Regions from separate parts of the Prosthecomicrobium sp. N25 genome, predicted to be linked through region 1. Evidence: predicted binding sites of a transcription regulator. Region 1 holds the regulator's gene; each other region holds the start of a gene.
What was found. The regulator LexA, encoded in region 1, represses DNA repair genes until DNA is damaged. The targets are predictions, from matches to a motif close to TGTTCNNNNTGTGTTCNG.

Region 1 (5,638 bases):
CGATGGCCGCTGCGGGGCTCTTTGCCGGCAAGCTGGAGAGCCTGGCCGTCGCGGCGCCGCGGCTCGACCGCGAGCGGACCGTCACGGTCACGGGCTGGGTCGAGGAGGCGGAGGGGACGGCGAACGGCGGCACGCGCCTCTTGGTCGCGGTGCAATCCATGGAGACCCGCGGGCCGGCGCCGGCGGAATGGCCGAAGCGGATTGCCGCGACGGCCGCCCGGGGGCGCGACGGCGGGGCGCGGATCGGGGAGGGGGTGCGCTTCCTCGCCCGGCTTCGGCCGCCCGACGGCCCCGTGCTGCCGGGCGGCTACGACTTCGCCCGGCGGGCCTATTTCGAGGGGCGCGGGGCCTCGGGCTTCGTCCTCGGCCGGGTGGAGCGCCAGGATCTCGGGCCGCCGCCCGGCGCGTTGCGCCTCGCCGCCGGGGTCGCGACACTGCGCCACGACATCGCCGAGCGGATCCGGCAGGCCCTGCCGGGGCGGGCGGGCGCGATGGCGGCCGCCCTGATCGTGGGCGAGAGCCGCGCCGTCCCGGAGGCAGACCAGGAGGCCATGCGCGCCTCGGGGCTCTCGCACATCATCTCGATCTCGGGCCTGCACATGGTCCTGGTCGGCGGCACGGTGCTCGCTGCCGTCCGCCTGCTGCTGGCGCTCGTCCCCGGACTGGCGCTGCGCATCCCGGTGAAGAAGGTGGCCGCGGTCGCGGCCTTCGCGGCCGTCACCGGCTACCTGCTGATCTCCGGCGGCGGCGTGGCGACGGACCGGTCCTACATCATGTTCGCGGTCGGCCTGCTGGCCGTCCTGGCGGACCGACCCGCCCTGACTCAGCGCACGGTCGCGGTCTCGGCGCTGGCGATCCTGGCCTTCGAACCCCATGCGGTGGCCGAGCCCGGGTTCCTGATGTCGTTCCTGGCGGTGCTCGCGCTCGTGGCCGCCTACGAGGTCTGGCGCGACCGCCCGCGCGACCCGACCCGCCTGGTGAACCCGCTGGCCGGCCCGGCCGGTCGGCTCCTGCGCTGGCTCGCCGCGCACGTGACGGGGCTCGCCTTCTCGTCGGTCGTGGCCGGCCTCGCGACGGCTCCCGTCGTGGCGGCGGAGTTCCACCGCGCGGCGCCCTACGGCGTCCTCGCCAACATGCTGGTGCTGCCGGTCGTCGGCACGATCGTGATGCCGATGGCGCTCCTGGCCATGCTGGCCATGCCGTTCGGCCTGGAGTCCTGGCCCCTCGTCCTCATGGGGATGGGGATCGAGGCCATGCTGGCGGTCGCGAGCGAGGTCGCCGGCCTGCCGGGCGGCGAGGGGCTGATCGGGCGCATCCATCCGGCGGCCCTGCCGCTCGCCGTCGCGGCGATCCTCTGGCTGACGCTTTGGACCCGTCGCTGGCGTCTCCTCGGCCTCGTTCCGGCGGCAGCCGCTGTGGCGGTCGCTCCCTTCGCGCAGGCTCCGGACATTCTCGTCGGCGCGGATGCCGAGCCGATCGCCGTGAGGGGTGGCGACGGGCGCCTGGCGGTGCTCGACGCGGCGCGGGCGCGATTCGCCGCGCAGGTCTGGCTCGCCGCAGACGCCGACCCGCGCGCCGTCCGCGACCCCGCCCTGGCGGCGGGCTGGCAGTGCGATCCGTTCGGCTGCGCGATCCATGTGGCCTCCCCCGGGACGCGGCCCCGCGTTCTTGCCGTCGTCCGTGATCCGCGTGCCTTCGACGAGGACTGCCGCCGGGCCGCGATCGTGGTCACCCGCCTGGACGCCCCGCCCGGCTGCCGGGCGCTGACCGTCGTCGTCGACCGCGCCGTCCTGGCGGAGACCGGCGGCCTCGCGCTCGGCTGGCCCGCCCGTCCGGCCAACGGCCCGCCGGCCGGAGCGCAGGGCCCTTCCGTGCCGGGGACGCCCTCGGCGGTGGCGCCCTTGCCGGCTTCGCTTCAGCCCGCTGTCGCGGGCCGGACCCGGCCCTGGAACGCCCGCCCGCCGCCGCCCGCTCCGGCCACCACCGGTTCGCGTACGGCCGAGCCGGCGGGGGCGCCCGCGCCGGTGACCGGTCGTGTGACGCAACCGGCCGGTCCCGCAGCCGACGGGCACCGTCCCGGCCGGGCCGGCACCGCCCTTCGGCCGGCACCCTCCGGGGCGCCGTCCCTGCTGCCGGACGACGACGGAGACGGCCGCGACCCGGGCGTGTCGGACTGAGGAATTCCGGCAATCGGAGGGCCGCGTGGCCGATCCGGTCAGTAGCGGCGGATGAGGCCGACGAGCTTGCCCTGGATCTTGACGCGATCGGGTCCGAAGATGCGGGTCTCGTAGGCCGGATTGGCGGCCTCCAGGGCGATCGACGCCCCCCGCTTGCGCAGGCGCTTCAGCGTCGCCTCCTCGTCGTCCACCAGCGCCACCACGATGTCGCCGGTGTCGGCGCCGTCGGCACGCTTGATGACCACGGTGTCGCCGTCGAGAATGCCGGCCTCGATCATGGAGTCCCCGCGCACCTCCAGGGCGAAGTGCTCGCCGCCGGCGATGAGGTCCGCCGGGACGGGGATCGCGTGGGTGTAGTTCTGGATCGCCGAGATCGGGGTGCCGGCGGCGATGCGCCCCATCACCGGGATGGAGACCGCGCCGTTCTTGTCGTCGCCGGAGCCGACCGGGCGTTGCCTGCCGAGGCTTCCCTCGATCACGGAAGGCGCGAAGGCCTTGCCGTTGCGGGCTGCCGCGAGGCTCGGCGCGACCGAGTCGGGGAGCCGCACCACCTCGAGCGCACGGGCGCGGTTCGGCAGGCGGCGGATGAAGCCGCGCTCCTCGAGCGCTGTGATCAGCCGGTGGATGCCGGACTTCGACTTGAGGTCCAGCGCGTCCTTCATCTCGTCGAAGGAGGGAGGCACGCCCGTTTCCTTCAGGCGTTCGTGGATGAACATCAGGAGCTCGAGTTGCTTGCGGGTGAGCATGGGTCCTGTCGCCCCTCGGGTTCGGTTTGGTGGTTCGAATCCTTCGTCGCCACTCTGCCGCTCGGGCGTCCGGATCTCCTATGGGGGACGGGGGTCGTCTCCACGAAAACCTGGATGAAGCCTGTGACGTGTACAAAGCGCGAACTGAAGCTACACGTTCTCTCCATGTTCTACAAGCGTCAATTTTCCGTTAAAACGGACCGGGAACGAAGAATATGCGGCCGGGAACGAACCCGAACGCTGCGGAACGGGCCGCGGCGGTCCGGCGCCGGAGCGGGCTGAGACGGTCAGGAGAGGGGGATGATTCGGCACCGGCCGCCGGCGGGGAGCGGCGGGGCGTTCGGGGCGCGCAGGACCAGGCAGTCCGCCCGGGCGAGGCGGGTCAGCATGGAGGAGTCCTGGACGGGGAAGGGGCGCACCCGGGGCAGTCCGCTTTCGTCCCGGCTTTCGATTTCGGCGCGCAGGTAGTCCTGCCGATGGTCGTTGGCGGCCAGGTCGACCGCCGCCACGGCGTCGACCTCCGGGTCGAGCAGGGGGGCGACGCCCAGGAGGGCGCGCAGGAGGGGTTTCAGGAACAGGATCGCGCAGACGAGGCTCGAGACCGGGTTGCCGGGCAGGCCGAGGACGCGCATGGGCCCGAGGCGGCCGGCCATGAGCGGCTTGCCGGGCCGCATGGCGATCTTCCAGAAGGCGAGCTCCATGCCGGCGTCGCCGAGGGTCCGGCCGACCAGGTCGAGGTCCCCGACCGAGGCGCCGCCGAGGGTGACCAGTACGTCGGCCCGCGTCTCGAGGGCGGCGGCGATGCGTGCCCCGATGGCGGCCTCGTCGTCGGGCGCGATGCCGAGGTCGACGGGCTCCCCGCCGAGCGCGCTCACCATCGCGGCGACCCCGAAATTGTTGGACGCCACGATCTGGTCCGGGCCGGGCGTCTCGCCGGGGCGGACGAGTTCGTCCCCGGTCGCCAGGACGGCGACGCGCGGGCGACGGCGCACCTGGAGGACCGGGTGGTTCATGGCCGCGGCGAGCGAGACCGCCCGCCAGTCGAGCCGCGTGCCGGCGTCGATCAGGCGTTCGCCGGCCTGGAAGTCGAGCCCCACGGGCCGGACGTTGCGGCCGCGCGGGGTGGCGTCGAGCGCCAGGATGGTGCCGTCCGCGGCAACCTCCGCGTTCTCCTGGATGAGCACCGTGTCGGCGCCTTCGGGCACGGGCGCGCCGGTGAAGATGCGCAGGGCCTCGCCGGCACCGAGGCGGCCCTCGAAGGCGCGGCCGGCCGGCGCCGTTCCGATCACGCGCAGGCGCGCCGGGACGGCGGCGATGTCGGCCGCGCGGAGGGCGTAGCCGTCCATGGCCGAGGCCGGGAAGGGCGGCTGCGTACGGGTGGCGGTCAGGTCCTCGGCGAGGACCCGGCCTTCCGCCTCGGCGAGCGCGACCGACTCGGCGCCGACCGGCACCACGCCGGCCAGCATGCGCGCCCGCGCCTCCTCGACCGACAGGAGCGGGGATCCGGACACCGCCATGGCCGTCACTCCGCCCGCCAGTCGCCGGACTTGCCGCCCGACTTCTCGAGCACCCGGACGCCCTCGACGATCATGCCGCGGTCGACCGCCTTGGCCATGTCGTAGATGGTCAGGCACGCGACGGTGGCAGCCGTCAGGGCTTCCATCTCGACCCCCGTCTGACCGCCGACATGCACCGTCGCGCGCACGACGAGGCCGGGCAGAGCCTCGTCGGGCTCGATCTCGACGGCCGCCTTGGTGAGGAGCAGGGGGTGGCAGAGCGGGATCAGCTCGTGGGTCCGCTTCGCCGCCATGATGCCGGCGATTCGCGCCGTCGCCACCACGTCGCCCTTCTTGGCCTGGCCGGCGCGGATCATCGCCAGGGTTTCGGGCTTCATGCGCACCCGCCCCTCGGCGACGGCCACGCGCCGCGTCACCGCCTTGTCGCCGACGTCGACCATGTTGGCCGCGCCGGTTTCGTCGATATGGGTCAGTCTCGCCGTCACGGGATGCCTCGCGCCGCTCGCCGGGGTCGGCAATCTAGCCGCGACGGGGGGCGGGCGGAAGCGGCCGGGGTCGGTGACGAGATCACAGACGGCACGCCTCCGGGCTATTACGGACCGAACCGATCGCAAGCTCGACGGTTCGGGCGCGGGGCAGCCCTGGGAGCAGCGGCATGACGGACTGGTTCGACGGCGTGTGGCTCTCGCGGGTCCAGTTCGCCTTCACGATCACGTTCCACATCGTCTTTCCGGCCTTCACGATCGGGCTCTCGGCCTTTGTGGCGACGCTTCACCTGCGCCATCTCCGGACGGGCGATCCGATCTTCCTGCGGCTCGCGCGCTACTGGACGAAGATCTTCGCGGTCTCTTTCGCCATGGGGGTCGTGTCCGGGATCGTGCTCTCCTACCAGTTCGGCACCAACTGGAGCCGCTTCTCGCTGGTGGTCGGCAACGTGGTCGGACCGCTCATCGGCTACGAGGTGCTGACCGCCTTCTTCCTGGAGGCGACCTTCCTGGGCATCATGCTGTTCGGATGGGATCGGGTGTCGCCCGGCATGATGGCGGCGAGCGCGACGGCGGTCGCGGTTGGGACCCTGCTCTCCGCCTTCTGGATCCTCTCGGCGAACAGCTGGATGCAATTTCCGGCCGGGCACGCGGTCCGCGACGGGATCGCCTACCCGGTCGACTGGATCGCGGCGATCTTCAACCCGACCTTC
Region 2 (5,638 bases), on a different contig from region 1:
GCCCGACATCCTCGCGGTGGTGAACTACCGGACCATGCGGGCGCTCGGCGCGGTCGACACGATCTGGGGCATCGCGCTCCCCTACCTCACCTCCGCCTTCGGCATCTTCCTCCTGCGCCAGACCTTCATGACCGTGCCGAAGGAACTCGACGAGGCGGCCCGCATCGAGGGCTGCGGCACCGCGGGCGTGCTCTGGCGCGTCTATGTGCCGGCCGCCCGGCCGATCTATCTCGCCTACGGGCTGGTCCAGGTCAGCTATCACTGGAACAACTTCCTCTGGCCGCTGATCATCACCAACTCGGTCGAGACCCGGCCCCTGACGGTCGGCCTCTCGGTCTTCGCCTCCGTCGACCAGGGCATCGACTGGTCGGTGATCACCGCCGCCACCCTCATCACCTCCGGCCCCCTGCTCGTCGCCTTCCTGGTCTTTCAGCGCCAGTTCGTGCAGTCCTTCATGCGCGCCGGCATCCGCTGAGGCGCGCCCTCGCGGCCCGCGTCTCGGCGCTCGCGAGAGGCTGCCCGGCGGGGGCTCTCGCTGGGGACCGCAGCGCTCCGGTCGCTGCTGCGGAACCTCGGGCCCGCGCCGGACCCTCCGGCTCCGCGCCACCGGGCGCCCGATGCCGCGCCCAGGCCCGCCTCACGCCGCCGTCGCGAGCCTTTCGCCGGCGCCGCGGTAGCCGATCGCCTCGGCGATGTGGATGCGGCCGACCTTCGGCGCCTCGTCGAGGTCGGCGAGCGTCCGCGCCACCTTCAGCACCCGGTGGTACCCGCGGGCGGAGAGCTTCAGCGCCTCGGCGGCCTCGACCAGAAGCCGGGCCCCGGAGGAATCCGGGCGGGCGATCTCCTCCACGACCGCCGGACTGCAGTCCGCGTTGGTGCGCAGCCCTTCGACGCCGAGGGCGGCGAAGCGCTCCCTCTGGATCGTGCGGGCCCGGGCGACCCGCGCCGCGACCTCGGCCGAGCCCTCCCGCGGCGCCGGCAGGACGAGGTCGGCGGCCGTCACCGCGGCCACTTCGACGCGCAGGTCGATCCGATCGAGGAGAGGGCCGGAGATCCGCTCCTGGTAGTCGTCCGCGCAGCGCGGGCCGCGCCGGCAGACGTGCCCCGGATCGCCGGCGTGCCCGCAGCGGCACGGGTTCATGGCCGCCACCAGCTGGATGCGCGCCGGATAGCTGACCCGGTGGTTCGCCCGCGCGATCATCACCGAGCCGGTCTCCAGCGGCTGGCGCAGGGAATCGAGCACCTGCGGGTTGAACTCGGGCATCTCGTCGAGGAACAGCACGCCGTGGTGGGCGAGCGAGATCTCCCCGGGCCGGGCCCGGATGCCGCCGCCCACCAGCGCCGCCATCGAGGCGGAGTGGTGCGGCGCCCGGAAGGGCCGGCGCGACGACAGCGCGCCCTCCGGCAGCTCGCCCGCGATGGAGGCGACCATCGAGACCTCGAGCAGCTCGCGCGGCTCGAGCGGCGGCAGGATCGAGGGCAGCCGGCTCGCCAGCATCGACTTGCCGGATCCCGGGGGGCCGACGAACAGGAGGTGGTGCCCGCCCGCCGCCGCGACTTCGAGCGCCCGCTTCGCCGTCTCCTGGCCCTTCACGTCCCTGAGGTCCGGCAGCGCCGGGCCGTTCTCCCGCATGCGCGGCGTCGGCCGGGCGATCGCCTGGGTCCCCTTGAAGTGGTTGGCGAGCTGGACGAGGCTGCGGCCCGCCACGATGTCGAGGTCGGGGCTCGCCCAGGCGGCCTCCGACCCGCAGTCCGCCGGGCAGATCAGGCCCTTGCCCAGCGCGTTCGCCCCGATGGCGGCCGGCAGCACGCCCGCGACCGGCGCGATCGTGCCGTCGAGCGCCAGTTCGCCCACCGCCGCGTAGCCGTCCAGCTGGTCGCCCGGCAGCGCCCCGATGGCGGCCATGATGCCGAGCGCGATCGGCAGGTCGTAGTGGCTGCCCTCCTTGGGCAGGTCCGCCGGCGCCAGATTGACGGTGATGTGCTTGGCCGGCAGCGCCAGCCCCGTCGCGTAGAGCGCCGCCCGGATCCGCTCGCGGCTCTCCGCCACCGTCTTGTCCGGCAGCCCGACGATCGCGAAGACCGGCTTGCCGCCGGTCAGCTGGACCTGCACGTCGACGGGAACCGCCTCGATCCCCTGGAACGACACCGTCGTGACATGCGCGACCATCGACAACGCCCCTCGGAAACACTCCGGGAATTCCTAGAACGTTCTCAGAACGAATGCAACCCCGAATCATGATTTGCACACACAGATTGCAATCGACGCATGCGACCGGGCGCCGCCGCCGCCGCCGCGGCCCGCCCCTTCGTCATGACACCGTCAGCCAATCGTGCTTAGTGGTCGCGCTGGCCGCCGCGGGCGGCCTCCTGCGGTGCAACCTTCATGACCGACGCGCTCGACGCCCCCGCCTCCCCAGGTCGCCGGCCCGCAGCCGCCCTGTTCGACCTGCTGCCCTTCCGCGACCTGCCCCTCGGCCGCCTGCCGCTCGCGCCCGGAGTGGCTCTCCCGCTGCCGCTCGGGCCCCTGCCGGGTGCCCGGGAGACCTCGCTCGGCCGGATCGGCAGCCTGGAGGTGCGGCTCGCGCGCACGGTCGGCGAGGTTCGCCGCTGCCAGAAGCTGCGCTACCGCGTCTTCTACGAGGAGCTCGGCGCGGTCGCGGACGGCCGCACGCTCGTGACCGGCCGGGACGCCGATCGCTTCGACCGGGTCTGCGACCACATGCTGGTGGTCGATCACGAGTCCGTCGAGCCGCGTCGCTTCGGCCGGACCGGCCCGCGCATCGTCGGCACCTACCGCCTGCTCCGCCAGGAGGCGGCTGCCCGCGCCGGCGGCTTCTACACGGCCTCGGAGTTCGACGTCGCCCCCCTGATCGCCCGCAAGCCGGGCCTTCGCTTCCTGGAGCTCGGCCGCTCCTGCGTGCTCCCGGAATACCGCACCAAGCGCACCGTCGAGCTGCTCTGGCACGGGGTCTGGGCCTATGTCCTGCGCCACCGCGTCGACGTGATGATCGGTTGCGCCAGCCTGGAGGGCACCGACCCGGACCGCCTCGCCCTGCCGCTCTCCTTCCTGCACCACCATGCGCGCGCCGACGCCGAGTGGCGCGTCTCGGCGCGCCCGGAACGCGCCGTCGCGATGAACCGGCTCGCCCGCGAGGCCGTCGACGCGCGCCGCGCCCTGCAGGCCCTGCCGCCCCTGGTCAAGGGCTACCTCCGCCTCGGCGCCATGATCGGGGACGGCGCCGTCGTGGATGCCCAGTTCGGCACGACGGACGTCTGCATGATCCTGCCCGTCGCCCGCATCTCGACCCGCTACGTGAACTACTACGGCGCCGACGCGAGCCGCCACGCCGCGTGAGGGCCGCTGCCGCGAGCCGGGGAGGGCATCAGCTTTTCGCCAGCGCGGCTTTCAGCCGGTAGAGGGCCTCCAGCGCCTCGCGCGGGCTGAGGTCGTCGGGCGCCAGCGCGGCCAGTTCCTGCAGCGCCGCGGCCGCGCCCGGCGGCACAGTCGGCGCGGGCGTCTCCGCCGGCCCGGGATCCGGCGTCCGGGGCTTCAGCGCCGAGAAGAGCGGCAGGTCGTCGATCAGCGTGGAGGCCGGCCGCTTGCGGTCGTGCTCCTCGAGCTGGCGCAGCACCTGCCGGGCCCGCTCGATCACCCCCGCCGGCAGGCCCGCGAGCCGTGCCACCTGGATGCCGTAGGACCGGTCCGCCGCCCCCGGCACGATCTCGTGCAGGAACACGACATCGCCCTTCCACTCGCGCACCCGGACCGTGGCGTTGACGACGCGCGGCAACCGGTCGGCCAGCCCGGTCAGCTCGTGATAGTGGGTCGCGAAGAGGGCGCGGCAGCGATTCACCTGGTTCAGGTGCTCGATCGCCGCCCAGGCGATGGAGAGGCCGTCGAAGGTCGCCGTGCCGCGGCCGATCTCGTCGAGGATCACCAGCGAGCGCCGCCCCGCCTGGTTGAGGATCGCCGCCGTCTCGACCATCTCGACCATGAAGGTCGACCGCCCGCGCGCCAGGTCGTCGGCCGCCCCGACGCGGCTGAAGAGCCGGTCGACGATGCCGATCCGGGCCTCCGCGGCCGGCACGAAGGCGCCCGTCTGGGCCAGGATCGCGATCAGCGCGTTCTGCCGGAGCCAGGTCGACTTGCCGCCCATGTTGGGGCCGGTCAGCACCACGAGCCGTCCGTCCTGGTCCGGCGCCGCCGGCCCGATGTCGGCGTCGTTGGCCACGAAGGCATCCTGCCCGTCGCGCCTCAGCGCCTGCTCGACGACCGGGTGCCGCCCGGCCCGGATGCGGAAGTCGAGCCCTTCGGTCACGACCGGCCGGACGTAGCCGTCCTCCGCCGCCAGCGCCGCGAAGCCCTGCGTCACGTCCAGCACCGCGAGCGCCTCGGCGGCCCGCCGGATCCGATCGCCGGCCGCGACCGCCTCCGCGGCGAGCGTTTCGAAGATCTGGCTTTCCAGTCCGAGCGCCCGCTCGCCCGCCGAAGCGATCCTGGCCTCCAGGTCGGCGAGCTCGACGGTCGTGAAGCGCACCGCGTTGGCGAGCGTCTGCCGGTGGATGAAGCGCGCCGACAGGGGCGGGCCCATGAGCTTCTCGGCATGTGCGGGCGTCGTGTCGACGAAGAAGCCGAGCACGTTGTTGTGCCGGATCTTGAGGGAGCGGATGCCGGTCTCCGCTTGGTAGTCCGCCTCCAGCCGCGCGATCAGCCGGCGCGAATCGGCGGAGAGCTCGCGGCACTCGTCGAGGGCCGCCGCGTAGCCGGCGCGCACGAAGCCGCCGTCCCGGCGCACCAGCGGCAGGTCGTCGGCGAGCGCCCGTCCGAGCTCGGACGCGAGCTCGGACGGGGCCGCGGCGAGCGCGTCGCGCGCCTCCGCGATCTCGGGCGGCGGCAACGCCGCGTCCGCGAGCCGCGCGGCGATGCGCAAGGCCGCCTCCAGGCCGCCCCGGATCGCGCCGAGGTCGCGCGGGCCCCCCCGCTGCAGCGCCAGCCGGCCGAGCGGGCGTGTCATGTCGGGGGCCGCCTTGAGGGCCTGCCGCAGGTCCGCCGCCAGCAGCGTGTCGTCGGCGAGATACGCGACCGCGTCGAGCCGCCGCTCGATGGTGGCCGCCACGGTCGACGGGCTCGCCAGCCGCTCGGTGAGGAGGCGCTGCCCGCCGCCCGTCACGGTGCGGTCGATCGCCCCCGCGAGGCTGCCGCGGCGGTCGCCCGAGAGCGTGCGCAGGATCTCCAGGTTCGCCCGCGTGGCCGCGTCGATCAGCATGACGGCGGCACCCGCCTCGCGCACCGGCGGGTCGAGCCTGGCGCGCTTGCCGATCTGCGTCTTCTCCACGTAGGCGACGAGCCCCGCCGCCGCGGCCGTCTCGGCGCGGCCGAACACCCCGAAGCCGTCGAGGGTCGAGACGGCGAAATAGCCCGCGACCCGGTCGGCCGCCGTCGCCCCGTCGAAGAGCGCGGCCGGCACCGGCGTCACGGCGGCGCGGCACTGGCGCCACACCGGCTTCAGCGCCTCGTCCTCGAAGACGCGGTCCGGGACGACGATCTCCTTCGCGTCGATCCGCGCCAGATCGGCGGCCAGGCGCGGCCTGTCCGTCTCCGCGAGCCTGAACGCGCCCGTCGAGATGTCCGCCC
Region 3 (5,638 bases), 810 kb from region 1:
AAGCCCTGGTGGAGGGCGCGGATCCGGTCCGGATGCTCGTCGTTCCAGAGTTCCGGGGCATCTCCGGAGAGGAGGCCCATGGCGAATAGGTTGGTCCCGGTCGCCCCGTCGGCGAGGAGGACGGGGCGTTCGGCGAGCAGGGCGTCGAGGGCGGAGCGGGTCATGGGGCCTCGGGTCGGGACGCGATCGGGTGAGACGAGTACCCCGATTTGCCCGACCGTCAACCGTGGCGCTTGCCTTCCGGCGACATGGCGGCTTTTCTCTCGGCGCGCCGTTCCCGTGGCGGCGCTGCCAATCCGAGGTTTGCGCGCCCCTTGTCTCCTCCGAACCCGCCGCCCGACCGGCCGTCCCGCGGCCTCGCCCGCCGCATCCTGCGCGCGCCGGTCGCCGTCCTGGTGGCGCTCTACTTCATCCTGGACGACGTCGTCCTGGCGGCGATCCGGCCTGTGGTGCGCCGCCTCGAAGCGCTGCGGCTGTTCGCGCGGGTGGCCGCCTTCATCCACGGGCTGCCGCCCTACCCCACCCTGCTCCTCTTCGCCGTGCCCTTCGCGGTTCTCGAGCCGCCGAAGCTGATCTCGCTCTACCTCATGGCAACCGGGCGATTCCGCACGGGCCTCATTCTGCTGATCGTCTCGCACCTCCTGTCGATCGTGCTCGTCGAGCGGCTCTTCCACGTGACCCGGGACAAGCTCCTCATGATCCCGTGGTTCGCGCGCGCACACGGCCTCGTCGTGCGGCTCCGGGACTGGGCGCTCGGCATCCTGGAGGAGACCAGCGCATGGCAGGCGGCGCGGCGCCTGCTCGGGCGGCTCCGGGAGGCGGCCGCCCGGCTGCGGGATCGGATCCGGCCGGTGGCCGCCCGGTGGGCGCGGGAGGCGCGACGGCGGGCGTCGGCCGTCGCCGGATGGATCCGCCGGATGGCGCGCGGCTGAGAGGGCGCGGGCCGGCCGTTCAGCCTGTGACCCGCAGCGGCAGGCCCAGGGCCGCCAGGGCATGGCGTGCGATGGCGCCGCCCGGCGGCAGGCTCTGGCCGTCAGTGACGGTCGAGATCGCGATGGCGCGGGCGCGCAGGACGTGGATCGAGCGGCGGCCGATGCGGGAGACGAGATGACGATGGTCGCGCAGCGGCCCGTCGCGGCGGGCCCGGTCCCACAGCCGGCGCGAGACCACCAGACCCTGCTGCGGGAGCGGCAGGCCGAACACCGAACTCGCCACCCCGATCGTGCTCTCCGCCAGGCGGGCCTGCCAGCCGAAGGCGTCGAAGGCGATGCGGAAGGTCGCCGCGCGCCGGTCCGCCCCGCCTGTCCGCTCGGCGCGGTCGGCGAAGGCGGCGACCTCGCGGAACCACTCGCCCTCGAGCAGGATGTTCGGTTGCAGGACCATCAGCCAAGGGGAACGCCGGGCGGCGGCGATGCCGGTCGCGACCTTCTCGCCCCAGCAGCCGGACACATGCAGGAGTTGACAACCAGCCGCTTCGGCCACCTTCTCGGTGCCATCCTGCGACCCGCCGTCCACGACCACCACTTCTCGGATCACGCCTTCGGCGGCGGCCGGCACGAGTGAGGCCAGAGTCCTGATCAGACCCTCCTCGGCATCCAGGGTGGGGATGACGACGGACAGCATTTCGGCTCCATAGCAGGGATTCGACGCCCGCGGGAGTCGCCAAATCGCCCCGGCCTTGCCCTAGATCGAGGGAAGTTCTTGCTTTGTTCGCGCCCTGCGCTAGAGTCCCCGCATGACCAGAGCGAAGAACCGAACCCTCGCAAGCTCCGACGATACCGTAAGGTCACCGGTACGGGCCGCGCCGAAGCCCCGTCCGGGGCCGCGTGCCGTGGAGGGGCCGGGCAGCGACAGTATGGCCGCTCTGCGACGGACTGCCGCAGCCGGGCAAGCGCCCCCGGGACCCGAGGGCCTGCCCGACGGGGGATCCGCCGACGGATACGGGGCGGGTGCCGTGGCGATTCCAGCCGAGCTCCGGCGGGGCCGGGGCGCGGTCAGCAACGCCTCGGGCCGCTACGAGCCGGAGACGAGGGTCCTGGTCGACGACGGCTGGTCGAGCCTCGAGGACCTGCCGCCGCTGCGGACGGAGGTGCAGGTCGAGAAGCCGAAGAAGATCATCACCCGCAACCAGTCACCCGACATCTCCTTCGACCGGTCGATCAACCCCTATCGCGGCTGCGAGCACGGCTGCGTCTACTGCTTCGCGCGGCCGTCGCACGCCTACATGGGTTTGTCGCCCGGGCTCGATTTCGAGACGCGGCTCTTCGTCAAGCCCAATGCCGCCGAACTCCTGGAGCGCGAGCTGGCCGACCCGGCCTACCAGTGCCGGACGCTGGCGATCGGCACCAACACCGACCCCTACCAGCCGATCGAGCGCACCCATGGGGTGATGCGGGCCGTGCTGGAGGTGCTGGAACGGACGAACCACCCGGTCGCGATCGTCACCAAGTCGCACCTCGTCACGCGCGACAAGGACATCCTGGGGCGGATGGGGCGCAAGGGACTCGCCAAGGTCGCCCTGTCGGTGACGACCCTCGACGGGGGGCTCGCCCGGTCGCTCGAGCCGCGGGCGGCGGCGCCGCACCGGCGGCTGGCGGCGATCCGGGAGCTCGCCGAGGCGGGCGTGCCGACGGCCGTCATGGTGGCGCCGGTGATCCCGGGGCTGAACGACCACGAGATCGAGCGGATCCTCGAGGCGTCCCACCAGGCGGGGGCGCGGGAAGCCGGCTATGTCCTTCTGCGTCTGCCGCTCGAGGTCTCGGAGCTCTTCAAGCAGTGGCTGCTCACGCACCGGCCGGACAGCTACCGGCACGTGCTGTCGCTGATCCGCTCGATGCGGGACGGCAAGGACTACGACGCCAACTGGGGCACGCGCATGCGCGGCACAGGCCCCTACGCCTGGACCATCGGCCGGCGCTTCGAGCTCGCGCTGAAGCGCCTCGGCATCGAGAAGACCGCCCGGGCCCGGCTGCGCGCCGACCTGTTCGAGCCGCCGCGGCCGAACGGGGTGCAGCTCAGCCTGTTCTGACGGACGGTGCGCACCGCATGGCGAAACACGGAGAGAGACCATGGCCCTCGCCCTTCACCTCGTCACCCTGGGCGTTGCCGACGTCGAGGCGAGTGCGGCCTTCTACGAACGTCTCGGCCTCCTCCGCTCGACGCAGAGCGTCCCGGGGTCCGTCGCCTTCTTCCAGGTCGGGCCGATGGTCCTGTCGGTCTTCGGCCGCGCGGACCTGGCGGCCGACGCGCAGGTGGCGGACAGCCGGCCCGGCTTCTCGGGCGTGACGCTCGCCAACAACGTGGAGTCTCCCGAGGCGGTGATCGCCCTTGTGGAGACGGCCGTTGCGGCCGGGGCGCGGCTCGTGCGCGCGCCCGAGAAGGCCTTCTGGGGCGGCTTCACGGCCTATTTCGCCGATCCCGACGGGCATCTCTGGGAGGTCGCCCACAATCCGCACTGGCGCTTCGACGAGAGCGGCATGGTCCGTCTGCCGGACTGAGACGCTCCGGGGACAGCGGGGACGACGCCTTCGCGACCGATTGCGGCGGGGGCCGGCGGGCGGCAGGATCGACGCCATGGCCCGCCGCCCCGAATCGCCCGCCCTCTTCGACCTGCCGACCGGTCCCGACCTGTCGATCGAAAGGCGCGTGCTGCGGCGGCTGAAGGCGAAGGTGCCGGTCTGCGGCGTCGACGAGGCGGGCCGCGGGCCGCTCGCCGGCCCGGTCGTGGTCGCTGCGGTGGTGCTCGACCCGCGCCGCGTCCCGGAGGGCCTGGACGACTCCAAGAAGCTGACCCCGGCCGAGCGGGAGCGCCTCTTCGCCGAGATCTGCGCGCATCACCACACCGCGCTCGCCTTCGCGTCGGTGGAGCGCATCGACGCCCTGAACATCCGCGGCGCGACCCTCTGGGCGATGGCCCGGGCCGTCCGCGGGCTGCCCGAATGCCCGGCGCACGCCCTCGTCGACGGTCTCGACGTGCCGCCCGGCCTGCCCTGCCCCGGGGAGGCCGTGGTCAAGGGCGACGCCACCTCGCTCTCCATCGCGGCGGCCTCGATCGTCGCCAAGGTCACCCGCGACCGGCTGATGATCCGCCTCGCCGCCAGTTGCCCCGGTTACGGCTTCGAGGAGCACAAGGGCTACGGCACGGAGGCGCACCGGGCCGCCATTCTCACCCTCGGCCCCTCGGCCCACCACCGCCGCAGCTTCGACCCGGTGAAGAGCCTCCTCGCCGGCGTGACGCCGCCCGCCGAGGCGGTCCTGGTCTGAGGACGGCCGCGCTCACTGGACCGGCAGGGCAGAGATCCGGGCGAAGGAACGCCGAGCCGCATCCCCGGCCGGAGCGGAGCGGAGGGTTCCGCAGGGCTTATTCCGCGGCTGAGGCGAGGCTTTGGCGGACGGCCTTGCGGAGGTCGTCGATAGGGACGAGGACGCCGTCGCGCTCGACGTGCCAGAAGGTCCAGCCGTTGCAGGCGTCGAGGCCCTGGAGGACCGCGCCGACACGGTGGATGGACCCCTCGGCCGCGCCTGAGACCAGTGATCCGTCGAGCCGGACGGTGGCGGCGAGCCGGCCGCGGGCGTCGGTCACGACCTCGCCGGGGCGGACCAGGCCCTGCTCGACGAGGGTGCCGAAGGGGATGCGGACCTCCGCCTTTTTGCCGCGGACCACCTCCAGCGCCTCGGCGGGGATCGGGCTGACGGCCGCGATGCGGGCCTCGGCGGCGGCCGCGTAGGCCGGGTCGCGCTCCATGCCGACGAAGCGGCGGCCGAGGCGGCGGGCGACGGCGCCGGTGGTGCCGGTGCCGAAGAAGGGGTCGAGGACCACGTCGCCCGGGTTGGAGGACGACAGCAGGACGCGGTGCAGCAGCGCCTCCGGCTTCTGGGTCGGATGGACCTTGTCGCCGGCCTCGTCCTTCAGCCGCTCGCCGCCCGCGCAGATCGGCAGCAGCCAGTCGGAGCGCATCTGCAGGTCCTCGTTGAAGGCCTTCAGGGCGTCGTAGTTGAAGGTGTAGCGGCGCGCGTCCTGCGAGCGGGCGGCCCAGATCAGGGTCTCGTGGGCGTTCTGGAAGCGGCGGCCCTTGAAGTTCGGCATCGGGTTGGTCTTGCGCCAGACCACGTCGTTGAGGATCCAGAAGCCGAGGTCCTGGAGGATCGTGCCGACCCGGAAGATGTTGTGGTAGGAGCCGATCACCCAGAGGGAGCCGGTCGGCTTCAGGAGGCGCCGGCAGGCCAGCAGCCAGGCGCGCGTGAAGGCGTCGTAGGCCTCGAAGCTGTCGAAGCGGTCCCAGGCGTCGTCGACCGCGTCGACCAGGCTCTGGTCCGGCCGGTGCAGGGCGCCTTCGAGCTGCAGGTTGTAGGGCGGGTCGGCGAAGACCAGGTCGACGCTCGCCGCCGGCAACGCCGCCATGGCGGCCACGCAATCGCCGATGTGGATCCTGTCGAGCCAGGGTTCGGTCGGAGAGGCGGTGCGGTCGGACCGGGCGCGCCCGCGGGCGGCCCCCTCGGCTCGGAAACTCATGACGCGGCGAACCCCGGATACGCGGGTGACTGATGCCCGTCATGGTTACCGAGGAAGGTGAAGGGGCGGTTAAGCCGACCGGTTCCCGCCCGCCCGTCCGGGCGAATTGCCGGCCGGCGGGGCTGA

Region 2: WBG79_RS15410 (YifB family Mg chelatase-like AAA ATPase) is a predicted target of LexA. The motif match lies at 2,205-2,222, and genes of this name have one in related genera.
Region 3: WBG79_RS10110 (PA0069 family radical SAM protein) is a predicted target of LexA. The motif match lies at 1,697-1,714, and genes of this name have one in related genera.

The regions. Positions count from the first base shown of each region.
Region 1 covers NZ_JBBCAT010000001.1:3,037,884-3,043,521, reverse strand. The annotation lists gene WBG79_RS13835 (ComEC/Rec2 family competence protein) at 1-2,177, shown strand, start outside; gene lexA (transcriptional repressor LexA) at 2,216-2,923, opposite strand; gene WBG79_RS13825 (molybdopterin molybdotransferase MoeA) at 3,211-4,440, opposite strand; gene moaC (cyclic pyranopterin monophosphate synthase MoaC) at 4,446-4,925, opposite strand; gene WBG79_RS13815 (cytochrome ubiquinol oxidase subunit I) at 5,096-5,638, shown strand, end outside.
Region 2 covers NZ_JBBCAT010000002.1:128,770-134,407, reverse strand. The annotation lists gene WBG79_RS15415 (carbohydrate ABC transporter permease) at 1-475, shown strand, start outside; gene WBG79_RS15410 (YifB family Mg chelatase-like AAA ATPase) at 638-2,170, opposite strand; gene WBG79_RS15405 (GNAT family N-acetyltransferase) at 2,387-3,358, shown strand; gene mutS (DNA mismatch repair protein MutS) at 3,387-5,638, opposite strand, start outside.
Region 3 covers NZ_JBBCAT010000001.1:2,231,832-2,237,469, reverse strand. The annotation lists gene bmt (betaine--homocysteine S-methyltransferase) at 1-164, opposite strand, end outside; gene WBG79_RS10120 (hypothetical protein) at 315-932, shown strand; gene WBG79_RS10115 (glycosyltransferase) at 952-1,623, opposite strand; gene WBG79_RS10110 (PA0069 family radical SAM protein) at 1,865-3,028, shown strand; gene WBG79_RS10105 (VOC family protein) at 3,069-3,497, shown strand; gene WBG79_RS10100 (ribonuclease HII) at 3,574-4,263, shown strand; gene WBG79_RS10095 (site-specific DNA-methyltransferase) at 4,361-5,512, opposite strand.